3 regions of the Vibrio tasmaniensis genome follow, and region 2 is predicted to be linked to each of the others. Evidence: predicted binding sites of a transcription regulator. Region 2 holds the regulator's gene; each other region holds the start of a gene.

Region 1 (4,292 bases), 250 kb from region 2:
GTAGCGAAGCGATGGCGGCACTGGCGATTCTTGACCAAGGCCACATTACACCCAAAGAGATGAAAGGCTCTTGGGCTGGCGCAATGGGTCAACCTCAGTTTATGCCAAGCTCATTCTTAGCTTATGCTGCTGATGGTAATGGCGATGGCAAGAAAGATATTTGGGGTACCGAAGAAGATGTCTTTGCTTCGGCGGCTAATTATCTCAGCCAATCAGGTTGGGATGACAAATATACTTGGGGCCGTCAGGTTCACGTTCCGGCAACCGTGTCTATCGAGATGCAAGGCCGAGATAAGGACAAAGCGAAATATCTAAAAGAGTGGTCTGAACTCGGTATTAAGCGCTTTGACGATCGCCCATTGCCAACGCTTGATGAAGACATTAAAGCTTGGCTAATTATGCCAGACGATGAAACCGGTCGTTCGTACCTCATTTACAACAACTACAATGTGTTAATGAAGTGGAATCGTTCTTACTACTTTGCTTTGGCTGTCAGTCACCTAGCCGATAGAATTAAGTTTGATTAGTAGATTTAGCTTGCTTTGATAGCATTTGGCCTACCATAGGCAGAACGAACTAAAGGACTCTTCGGAGTCCTTTTTGATTTTATATTTTAGAGATTTAATAAGGTGGTCTTGTGCTAACAGACAGAGCTGCACAGATGGTGATATTCCATGCGCTGATCAAGCATGAAGGTTTTACTAGTGCTGCAAAAAGCTTGAACGTTTCGGTGTCTCATATTAGTAAGCAAGTTGCTTTGCTCGAGGATTCGATAGGTATCAAGCTGGTGCAAAGAACCACACGTAGCCTAACGTTAACGGAGGCAGGAGAAGTATTCTATCAGCACTGTGAGCTGCTGTTTAACACCGTAAAAGCGGCTCAAATGGACATGGACAGCCAGCGTGATGACATTTCTGGGATATTGCGAGTGGGCTTGTCACAGTCATTTGGCACACTGCATATCATTCCTGCAATTGATCAGCTCAGACAGCTCTATCCTCAGCTGAGAATTGAGGTTCACTTGTTCGACTACAAAGTGGATATGATTGAAGAGCGACTGGATCTCTGGATCACCAACAATGAAGATTTACCTGAAGGTTATATTGCGCAGCGCTTAGCGGATAGCCAGTTTGTGGTGGCGGCATCACCGGATTATCTGATTAAGGCAGGGACTCCACACGTGCCTTCCGATCTTATTGAGCATAATTGCCTAATTTATCGCAGCCGTGAGCGTGACTATACATCGTGGGCATTTGATAATGGCCAAGAAAATCTCAGTGTTAAAGTGGCGGGCGATTACTCGGTGGATTTAGCGGAAGCGGTACGAGACGCCGCTGTGTCAGGTTGGGGTGTTGCTTATCTGGCGACTTACTTAGTCAAAGAAGAGTTTAGAACGGGCAAGCTCATCCAAGTATTACCAGAATGGCGAGCAAGTCAGTTGATGCCATTTTATGCTGTATATCCGAGTAGAAAGAACATGCCGAAGAAGCTTTCTGCAGTGATTGAGTTCATTAAAGATCATATCGGATCGCCGACTTATTGGGATGAAAACCTCAAAACCTGCGTTGAGCTGCACCGTTAACTGTTTCCTAATCTATAAATATAATTTCCATATGGAAAAAGTATGCTTTTTAAGCAAGTTAAATCATTAAAATTCAATGCTTTAATATAATCATAGATGAGGCAGTGATAATCCCAACATCACATTAACAACCGCACCTTGCCGCAAACGATTTCCTCTATACAATGCGTCGCCTTTCCTACCTACAACTTTTAGGTTGACGCATATGGCTTCCCTACTTGGAATTATCACTATTTTAGTAGCCGCTTGGTTACTATCTACGGACAGAAAAAATATTCCGCTAAGAACCGTCTCTTTGGCTTTCTTACTGCAAATCTCATTCGCGCTATTGGTTCTTTATGTGCCAATGGGTAAAGAAGTATTGAATGCAGCTACTGGTGGGGTGTCTAGCTTGATCAACTACGGTCAAGAGGGGATTAACTTCCTGTTTGGTGGCCTAACGAATAACGGATTTGTTTTCGCTATTAACGTTCTCGGCATCATTATCTTTTTCTCTGCATTGATTTCAGGTTTGTACCACATCGGCTTTATGCCGAAGGTGATTAACCTTATCGGCGGTGCTTTGCAAAAGTTCTTAGGTACAGGTCGTGCGGAATCACTGTCCGCAACGGCGAACATCTTTGTTGGCATGATCGAAGCGCCATTGGTAGTTAAGCCTTACTTGAAGCACATGACGGATTCACAATTGTTTGCCGTCATGGTGTGTGGTTTGGCTTCTGTAGCTGGTGGCACGCTAGTCGGTTATGCATCGCTTGGTGTTGATTTGAACTACCTGATCGCTGCGGCATTCATGTCTGCTCCTGCTGGTCTATTAATGGCCAAGATTTTGGTACCAGGTAGCGCAGATGAGGCTCAAGAAAATATTGAGTCTGACGTTGAAATTCCACGAGCAACAAACGTAGTTGAGGCAATGGCAGATGGGGCTATGTCTGGACTTCGTATTGCCGTTGCAGTGGGTGCGACACTTCTGGCCTTTATCAGTGTGATTGCAATGCTGAATGGCTTATTAGGTATTGTTGGTGGTTGGTTTGGCGTAAACCTAAGCTTCGAACTTATCCTAGGTTATGTGTTCGCGCCCGTTGCATGGCTGATCGGTGTGCCGTGGTCTGAGGCTGTGGTTGCAGGCTCGCTGATCGGTAACAAGATCGTTGTGAACGAGTTTGTGGCTTTCATCCAGTTAATGGACGTGAAAGACGCACTGAGTGAACACTCAAAAGCGATCGTTACTTTCGCGCTATGTGGTTTTGCCAACATCTCTACGATGGCAATCCTGATTGGTGGTTTGGGCAGCTTAGTTCCAGAGCGTCGTTCTTTCATCTCACAATACGGTTTTAAAGCGATTTGTGCAGGTGTGCTTGCCAACCTAATGAGCGCAGCGATTGCTGGCGTGGTACTTTCACTTTAACAGCGACATCTTAAATTACTTATACTTCTCGTTTTGTTATGGGTAATCACCAAAAAAGCCGCAACGTTCATCACGTTGCGGCTTTCTTATTTTAGGGCGTGACAACTGGTGTCAACGGTATTATTCCCCGAGGTTGTCGCTGCGGATTATTTCGAGTGAAACTGCTCACAAGCAATCATAGTGTTCTCAATTAGGCTTGCTACAGTCATTGGACCAACACCACCCGGAACTGGTGTGATGAAGCTTGCGCTCTCTTTCGCGACATCGTATTCAACGTCGCCAACGAGTTTGCCAGATTCCAAACGATTGATGCCTACATCGACCACAACAGCCCCTTTCTTAATCCAAGCACCAGGAATGAAGTTAGGCTTACCAACTGCTACAACAACAACATCTGCTTGACGTACATGACCCTCAAGGTCTTTGGTGAAGCGGTGACATGTTGTCGTTGTACAACCGGCTAGAAGAAGCTCTAACGTCATTGGGCGACCTACGATGTTTGATGCGCCAACCACAACCGCGTGTTTGCCACGTAAGTCGATGTTATAACGGTCAAGCAGCGTAATGATGCCTTTAGGCGTACAAGAGCGAAGCTTAGGCATACGCTGAGCCAAACGACCTACGTTGTATGGGTGGAAGCCATCAACGTCTTTTTCCGGCGTGATGCGCTCAAGAACTTGAGTGCTATCAATACCAGCTGGTAGGGGAAGTTGAACAAGAATACCGTCAATCTCCGGGTCTTCGTTCAGTTGGTCTACCAGTGTTAATAATTCGTCTTCTGTAGCAGTGGCTGGCAAGTCGTAAGATTTAGATACGAAGCCAACTTCTTCACATGCTTTACGTTTACTTCCTACGTAAACCTGAGAAGCAGGGTCTTCACCCACTAAAACAACCGCTAGGCCCGGAGCGCGTAATCCAGCTTGAGTGCGAGCTTTTACACGAGCCGCAACTTCAGAGCGAACCGTTTGAGAAATTAGCTTTCCATCAATATTTTGAGCAGTCATGAATTTCCTTAGTATTGATATTCAAGTTAGTGGCTGATGTTTTTGGCGCATTATTCCAGAAAATCTTTTTGATTACCATCAAGCAAACGTTTGCTTTGTTCTATTTTCCAACACTTATAATCCTATTGCACTTTTTTTACTCACTTGGATCAGAATGTTACATAAAGCCGTTGCTTTACTGATTCGAATTCGTATAATCCTTCCCTGTAGCGCGCCCTTAGCTCAGCTGGATAGAGCACCTCCCTTCTAAGGAGGTGGTCGAAGGTTCGAATCCTTCAGGGCGTACCACTATTTAAAGAAA
Region 2 (4,292 bases):
GATCATATTCAAGATACGTTCACGACTTAAAACTTGGTTAGGGTAAGAAGAGAGCGCAACCAACAGTTCATATTCCGCTTTGGTCAATTTCACCGGCTCGTTATTCTTACTTAATGCACGGCGAGGTATATCAAACGTCCACTCACCAAAACGAACCACAGATTCGTCTCCTGCTTCTTCTACCGCAACCGCTGCTGTCTTACGAGCCGCCGAAATGCGCCACAAGAGGTTTTTAACTCGAACCAACAACTCGCGAAGTTCGAAAGGTTTAGTAACGTAATCATCAGCGCCCATTTCAAGGCCAACGATCTTGTCAATGCTATCCGTGCGTCCAGTAACTAAAATTATGCCAATGTCTGATTGACTGCGTAATTCGCGAGTTAGCATCAATCCATCTTCGCCTGGCAAGTTGATGTCTAACATAATGAGGTCAACGTTATTTTCTTCTAACATTTTTCTCATTTGAGCACCGCTTTCAGCTTCGCTCACTGTGTAACCTTCATTCTGGAAATATCCAACCAGTTTACTGCGGGTTACCACATCATCTTCTACGACTAATACGTGATAGCTCATCTACACCACTTTTCTTATTTAATAGTTTCATTGACCATTCTATTCATAACTCGTAACAATTCTAGTACTACAGAAGATAAAAGCCAGAAACATGATTTTTTTTTGATACAAGACAATCTTAAACCTTGCTATTTGTCGCCCATCGCAATTCAATATAGGTATTACTACTAACGAGTCACTTTGCGTTTCGCAAATAACCTTGTTATTCAGCCTTGGTGTACCTATACCCAAATCACTTGACGATGCTCGGTATACACACACCACAAGACTCAATCAGGATCTAAGAAATGAAAGATACGAAAGCGTTCAACGAGCAAAGAGCAGAAATATACTGGTGGCTATCACGCTTGTTCGCTAAAGAGCTCACTCAAGAAGAACTTGATCACTACCACTCTGTTGAAATTCGTTCTTTCCTTACAGGCTTAGGCGAAAATGAAACACTAAAGCCGGCGATTGATAGCTTAGTGGATGCACTAAACCGTCTACAAACACGTGAAGATGCTCAATTAGAATTGTCTGCTGACTTCTGTGACTTGTTCTTAAAAACAGATAAACATGGCGCACTTCCTTACGCTTCTATGTATATCGGCAAGACTGGCCTTTTAAACGATAAGCCAGCAAAAGATATGGAAGAGATCATGGCTAAACACAACTTAGTGGTTAACCAAGACCTAAAAGAGCCAGCTGATCACATTGCTATCGAACTCGACTTTCTAGGTAATCTCATCATTCGTTCGAACGAAACCGAGCTTGAAGAAGAACTAGAAAAATCCTTCGCAGTTCAACAACAATTTATCGAACAGCAACTGCTTACTTGGGTACCAAAGTTCAACGTTAAATGTCATGACGTTGACCCATTCGGTTTCTACGCTTCAGTCTCATCTCTGCTATTGGCATTCTGTAAACTGGACACTCAATACCTAGCTGGCGAATAAGCTTTTTTGACGAATCGATAAATAAATTCAATAGAATTGTGACCATTCACCCGGATTTCTGGGTGAATTTTATTGCGAGTAATTTCTAGTCAGTCTAAAATTGTGACCGCAAACGATAAAATATGAAACATTCACGAAATGCTACACTTAGTAAAGTTCAGAGCATTTTGGTGTTAATACAAGCCGCTCAATAGCGGTTTTTTGTTTTTTAGCACTTTAGTACCCAAAGAGCCCTACAAATTTAAGCTCTTAGTTAGGTAGCTTAACGGCTACTTCATTCCGTACTTTGGGAAAGTAGCTTCTAATTAGGATAAAAACATGGCCACTATAAAAGATGTCGCACGCTTAGCCGGCGTATCAACAACAACCGTTTCTCACGTAATCAACAAAACTCGCTTTGTTGCTGAAGCGACTCAAGAAAAAGTTAATAAAGCCGTAGACGAACTTAACTATGCGCCAAGTGCCGTTGCTCGTAGTCTGAAGTGCAATACAACACGCACTATCGGTATGTTAGTGACTCAATCAACCAATCTGTTCTTCTCTGAAGTTATTGATGGTGTTGAGAGCTACTGCTACCGTCAAGGTTACACTTTGATTTTGTGTAATACGGGCGGTATCTACGAAAAGCAACGTGACTACATTCGCATGCTTGCAGAGAAACGTGTAGATGGCATCTTAGTTATGTGTTCTGACCTAACTGAAGAACTAAGAGAGATGTTAGACCGTCACGCAGACATCCCTAAAGTTATCATGGACTGGGGCCCTGAAAGCTCTCAGGCTGATAAGATCATCGATAACTCTGAAGAAGGTGGCTACCTAGCAACCAAATACCTTATTGAGCGCGGTCACTCCAAGATCGCATGTTTAAGTGGCCACTTAGACAAAGCAGCATGTGTTGAGCGCATCGCCGGTTACAAACGCGCACTCAATGAAGCAAAGATTGCCGGTGATGATAATATGATCATTGAAGGCAACTTTGAGTGTGACACAGCTGTAATTGCTGCCGACCAAATCATCGAGATGGAAGATCGCCCTACTGCTGTATTCTGTTTTAACGACACCATGGCATTAGGCTTGATGAGCCGATTGCAAGAAAAAGGAATTCGTATTCCTGAAGATATCTCAGTGATCGGTTACGACAACATAGAATTGGCTGAATACTTCTCTCCACCGTTAACGACGGTTCACCAACCTAAGCGCCGTGTTGGTAAAAATGCATTCGAAATACTACTAGAGCGTATAAAAGACAAAGACCACGAAAAACGCGTCTTCGAAATGCACCCTGAAATTGTTGAGCGAAGTACAGTTAAAACGTTAAATTAATTGATGTAATGAGTTTAGTTTAATCAAGCGCACCTTTAGGTGCGTTTTTTTTCTCAACAAACAAAGTGCACTTGCATGCATAATTCAAAGATCATTAATTGAAGCAACGTCACATTTTGAAATAAGAAGTGTGAGCCTAATTCAACAAAAACTTTATTCTAATAACCCAGTCACGCACAGGGCAAACCACTTGAAAAAGTGGGACGCAAAGCTTCCGGCCTAAACCACTCGTTGGTATGGTAGCGGGGTTACCGATGGCAAAATGCAGTAACTACTAATACTTTAGTAATTTACAGCCTATTGACAATTTAATTGCAACATTTTGCTAATCTCTCGGACCTGCTTATTTGGTGGCGTAGTTCAAATACACCGAGATAAATAACATGGATAAACCGATACTAAAGGACTCAATGAAATTATTTGAGCCCCTAGGAAAAATTAAGTCACGCTCAATGTTTGGTGGATTCGGGCTTTTTGCTGATGACACAATGTTTGCCCTGGTTGTGAATGACCAGTTGCATATACGAGCTGACAAATGCACAACACAACAATTCGAACAACAAGGGTTTCAACCTTACGTCTACAAAAAACGTGGTTTCCCTGTCGTTACTAAATATTTCGCTTTACCTGAGAGCTTATGGCAAGACCAAGAAAAAATCTTGCAGCTTGCGACTACGTCTCTAGGTTTTGCTAAAGAAGAGAAAGCTGAACAATCTTCTGCTAAACCAACTCGACTCAAAGATCTGCCTAATCTTCGACTCGCCACTGAGCGGATGTTGAAAAAGGCAGGAATTGATTCTGTAGAACGTTTATATGAATCTGGCTCTGTAAACGCATTTAACGCCATCAAAGAATCGCATGCGTCTTCTGTCAGTATTGAACTGCTGTGGGCACTAGAAGGCGCGATCAATGGTACACATTGGTCTGTTATACCGCAGCAACGTCGTGAAGAGCTTATCAATAGCGTCAACTAACATTGTCAGTGCAAATTATCTAGATAACTAAGCCGCATTTTTGCGGCTTTTTTTATATCTGGTGAAAGTTATCCTATGCTTTGCCTGTCTATCTATACTAATGGTATACATTGAAAAACTAATGGTATGCATTGAAAATTTAGAGGAAGTACCAATGAGTAAGAAAATGATATTGGGTGTTGTGTTGGTCATAACCATCGTCTTGTTAGGCGTCAATTTTGGCCAGTACCTCACGCTTGAAAATGCAAAAGCCCAACAAGCTGTTTTAAATGACTACATCGAGAGCAATTTCATTGCCGCTGCCGCTATTTACTTTGTCGCGTATGTCATGATTACGGCTTTCTCAATTCCTGGCGCTGCCGTTGTTACGCTGTTAGGGGCTGCGCTGTTTGGTTTCTGGAACAGCTTACTACTGGTGTCTTTCGCGAGTGCCATTGGTGCAACCCTCGCCTTCTTAAGTAGCCGTTACTTGTTACGTGACTGGATC
Region 3 (4,292 bases), on a different replicon from region 2:
GGTACATAGAAATTGGCCGATCAGTTTTTTTATACTCGTATTCATCACTGTCCTCGAAAAATCAGCGCAATACTATATATTTTATAGGCCTATTAATGTGATCTTGACCCAAAACTTATAATAAGGATTGCATATTATTTTGATTTCAATGAAATTTATTGCATTTGGAGTGTTGGTTGAGCAATTAGGTATCAGAAAGGAGGCCCGTCCGTAAATATAATTGGGATCATAGTACGGACAGGCTATTTTAGATAAAGCGGATTTTTAGCCTATGCCTGGTCGTAATTAACTTAAGCCAATGATATTCCCTTTGCTGTCAATGTCCAATTGCATAAAAGCCGGTTTGTCAGGTAGGCCTGGCATTGTCATTACATTGCCGCATAAAGCGTAGATGAAGCCGGCACCCGCACACAGTTTTAGTTCTCTAACCGGTACGTCAAATTGTGTAGGTGCACCCTTTAGATGCGCCTCAGTGGATATAGACAGTGGCGTTTTTGCTAAACACACAGATAGGTCGCTATAACCGTGTTGGCTAAACTCTGCCAACTGTTTTTTTGCGAGTGGTGATAGCGAAATACTTGCCGCGCCATAACCGACTTCAGCAACTGCCATCAGTTTCTCTTCTAAGCTTTGTTCAGAGAGGTACAAAGGTTTAAATTCACAGTTATTTTGGCATGCTTTTACCACGGAATGAGCCAGATCCGTTGCGCCTTCGCCACCTAAACCAAATGCTTCACTGACTTCAACGCTAACGCTTGGGTCGAAATCGGTGATCATCTGTTTCAAAGCACCGAGCTCTTGACCTGAATCTTGTGGGAATCGGTTGATTGCAACAACGGTCGGCACTTGATATTGCTTAACGTTGTTAATGTGCCATTTGAGATTCTCAAAGCCAGCAATAAGTGCGTCTTGGTCATCATTGAAGATAGAATCTGGTAGGGGAGTTCCCGGTCTTAAATCGTATAAGCCTGAATTCGCTTTTAGGCCGCGTAATGTCGCGACGATCACTGCGCAATCTGGTTTCTTATTCGATGCTTTAACCTTGATGTTACACGCCTTCTCAAAACCCATGTCTGAGCCAAAGCCGCCTTCGGTCACGACAAAGTCACTCAGCTTTAACGCAATCTTATCGGCAATGATTGAAGAGTTACCGTGTGCGATATTCGCGAAAGGTCCTGCATGTATCAGGGTAGGTACACCTTCAAGGGTTTGCATCAATGTTGGCTCAATAGAGTCTTTCATTGTCACTGTCATAGCGCCCGCAACGTTGAAGTCATCTGCGGTTAATGGCAAGCCTTGATGGTTATAAGCGAGTACGACACGACCAATACGCTTGCGTAGGTCTTGAAGGTCGTCAGCCAGGGCAAGAATGGCCATTAGCTCAGAAGCGGCCGAGATATCAAAACCATCTTCACGTTCAAAACCGTTGATTGTTTTGCCTGATTCGTTCTTTCCTACGGTGATCATGCGCAGTGCGCGGTCATTGTGGTCAAGGACACGTCGCCACACGATTCTGCGCGAGTCTATATCCAGAGCTTTTAAGCCTGAGCGAGCCTCAAAGGCTTCTAACCCTTCTCGCTGCTCATGATACAAACGAGCATCAATAGCGGCAGAGGCAAGGTTATGAGCAACCGTAACGGCATGAATATCGCCAGTCAGGTGCAGGTTCAATTGTTCCATTGGGGCAACTTGTGAATAGCCACCGCCTGCTGCACCACCTTTTACACCAAATACCGGTCCCATCGAAGGCTGACGAATACAGGCCATAGCGGATTGGTTAATTTTAGCAAGGCCTTGTGCTAAACCGATAGTGGTGACGGTTTTGCCCTCGCCAAGAGGCGTAGGTGTGATTGCCGTAACAACGACTAATTTACCATCTTGTTGGCTAGCGAGGCGTTCAAGTGATGTGAGAGACACTTTAGATTTGTATTGCCCTAATGGCTGATGTTCGTTGTGTTGCAAGCCAGCTTGCTTGGCAACCTCACTGATGCTTTTAAGGGGAGTAGAGCGACAAATATCAATATCAGACAGCATATTTGATCCTTATATCAGAACCGAAAGGTGGTACGTAAACGTTTGCGTGGCGATAGTACTGTATAAATTTGCCATGTAAAGGCAAACCACATCAATTATGTGCTGGAAGATAACAGATCTAAAGAGTCATTGCGCGAGATCAAATCTTAAACGAGCAACCTATTCGATTTGATTACCTTTAATTACTGTTATCTGGGGTTTGATAGAAAAAGGGCTGCATACTAGCAGCCCTTCGCAGATTAGATAATTTTATTTAGGGGTTACCTAAAAAGATTAACGATCCCAGTATGTTTCTTCTAAGCTATCTTCGCGTTCAGGTAGCGCACGAGAAAGGCGAGGAGAGTGCTGAGTTAATACTTCGTAACTTACACGGTTTGCGTACTTACAAATTTGAGACAAAGACGAGTAAGTGAGGCAAGTGTGTTCGTGCTTTTCTGAGTTTGGCACGTTTACATGATGGTAGCTGTTTGCTGCCATGTCGTGTAGTAGTGCAGAAAGTGCACCATCACCAGCGCCATTGGTGTTTTTAATCTCGCGCGGGCCACCTAGGTAAGGGCCAATGTGAGAGTACACTTTTACTGGAGATTCACAGTCTTGCTTACGCATAGCGCGGCTGAATTCGTATTTGTTGAACTCAGGGATGTTACCGGGTAACAATGGCAAGGTGGTTTCGCGTTTCGCAGGCTCATCAGTGTAACCAGCCATGTATAAGCCAATTGGACCAGCGGTACATAGAACGAGGTCAACCCACTCAAGCGCTTTGTTAGCGGCTAGAAGTGGATCTTTTTCACCCGTTAACGCTTCACCTTCGTCTTCGTTCATCGCGACAATGGTTACGTTCTCTTTCAGATATTCTTGCCACCATTCCGCATTACCTTCGATCACGTACTTAGTACCAAGTGTTAGTACAACTGGCACATTGTGCGCTTTCGCGTATTCAATCGCTTTTTGCACCGCTTTTGGCATCGGATCTTCAGGCTTGCCACGCATTAGGTAAGACGAAACAACCAATGCTGATGCTTTCTCAAACACTTGCTCAGGAATACTTTCAGGAAGCAGTTGGTTCATGTGGCCTTCGTTGATGGCAAATGTACGCTCGCCATCTTCAGAAATCAGCGTATAGCAGCGACCAATTGGACCATCAACAGTTTGAAGGTGATTTAGATTCATACGAGAAGAAGTACGACAAAGGTAACGATAACCAAATGAGCCAACTTCAATCTTCTTAGACATAACGCCGAGCAATACAGATTTACTGTCTGCAAGTACGGAATAGTTGTGCAGTGTGTTGCCGATAGTATCGCCAGGATATTGATGCGTGATCAAACCGCGCTCAACTAACTCTTCGTACAGCGCATCTGCTTTACTCTCTTCCAATACCAGTGAGTGACCTTTACTCAGCTCATATTTTTCAAGGAACGCGTTATCAACACGGGCTTCGATATCAACAATCGTTTGACCAACACCGACAATTGTTGCGCGGTGAAGCTTAGGCGTTTGTTGCATTTGGTTGACCAACGGATCACGTGCGTGAGTTGGAAAGTAGTGTTTAGATTTACGCTGTCCAGGAAACTTCATATGAAAAATACAGTGAAAAAATTTTGCCGCATGATATCACATTTTGTTTCTGATTCTTTCATTTTTATTACATTTAGAATCACCTGTACGATGTCTGTACAGGTGACTCGTTTTACTTTTCGCTTGAGGGCATTTACGTGAGCCTATTCCGCTGGGACGAGTGTTGCTGGATCAACGTAAGCCTCAGTACCCCATAGGGGAACGGTTGAAAGGCTATGCTTGAAACTGCCTTCTGTTTCTTTGGTGGTGTATGATAAGTAAAGTAGTGATTGATTCTCTGCATCGTAGATACGACGAACCTTCATTGTTTTAAAGAAGATACTTTTTGATTGTTTGAATACCACTTCACCAGATTTGCTTTTGTCTATTTTAGCAATCATTTCTGATGTAATTTCACCGGTTTGACGACAAGAGATAGAGCTATCGCTTGGATCGGAAAGGCTAAGGTTTGCTTCGATCGAAGCGATATGACAAGTCACACCTGCGATTTTATCATCATCTAAAGAAGACATTTTGATGTCCTTCATTGTGAAGAATCCAAGAGAGACGTCGCCAACCTCGTTGTCCGAACAGCCAGCCAACATTGTGATGATACCCGCTGCTATTAAGGCTTTTTTCATAAGAAGTCCTTTTTATTTATAGAGTTCTGTTTACTATAAGGATATTGAAAGCTTGAATAC

Evidence for each region. Region 2 encodes PurR, which represses purine synthesis genes. Its sites were predicted from a motif close to TNANGNAAACGTTTNCNTNA; they were not measured.
Region 1: the regulator PurR is predicted to act here: its motif matches at 1,722-1,741, upstream of OCV44_RS04525 (NupC/NupG family nucleoside CNT transporter).
Region 3: the regulator PurR is predicted to act here: its motif matches at 2,065-2,084, upstream of OCV44_RS20340 (formate--tetrahydrofolate ligase).

What each region holds. Positions count from the first base shown of each region.
Region 1 is NZ_AP025510.1:939,400-943,691, forward strand. It holds gene OCV44_RS04515 (lytic murein transglycosylase) at 1-527, shown strand, start outside; gene OCV44_RS04520 (LysR family transcriptional regulator) at 662-1,582, shown strand; gene OCV44_RS04525 (NupC/NupG family nucleoside CNT transporter) at 1,788-2,987, shown strand; gene folD (bifunctional methylenetetrahydrofolate dehydrogenase/methenyltetrahydrofolate cyclohydrolase FolD) at 3,134-3,991, opposite strand; tRNA gene OCV44_RS04535 (tRNA-Arg) at 4,203-4,279, shown strand.
Region 2 is NZ_AP025510.1:1,185,452-1,189,743, reverse strand. It holds gene torR (two-component system response regulator TorR) at 1-573, opposite strand, end outside; gene torD (molecular chaperone TorD) at 861-1,508, shown strand; gene purR (HTH-type transcriptional repressor PurR) at 1,827-2,831, shown strand; cyclic di-GMP riboswitch class I at 3,002-3,087, shown strand; gene OCV44_RS05545 (TfoX/Sxy family DNA transformation protein) at 3,215-3,805, shown strand; gene OCV44_RS05540 (TVP38/TMEM64 family protein) at 3,960-4,292, shown strand, end outside.
Region 3 is NZ_AP025511.1:1,377,244-1,381,535, forward strand. It holds gene OCV44_RS20335 (sensor domain-containing diguanylate cyclase) at 1-45, opposite strand, end outside; gene OCV44_RS20340 (formate--tetrahydrofolate ligase) at 286-2,034, opposite strand; gene OCV44_RS20345 (inosine/guanosine kinase) at 2,308-3,612, opposite strand; gene OCV44_RS20350 (CreA family protein) at 3,756-4,232, opposite strand.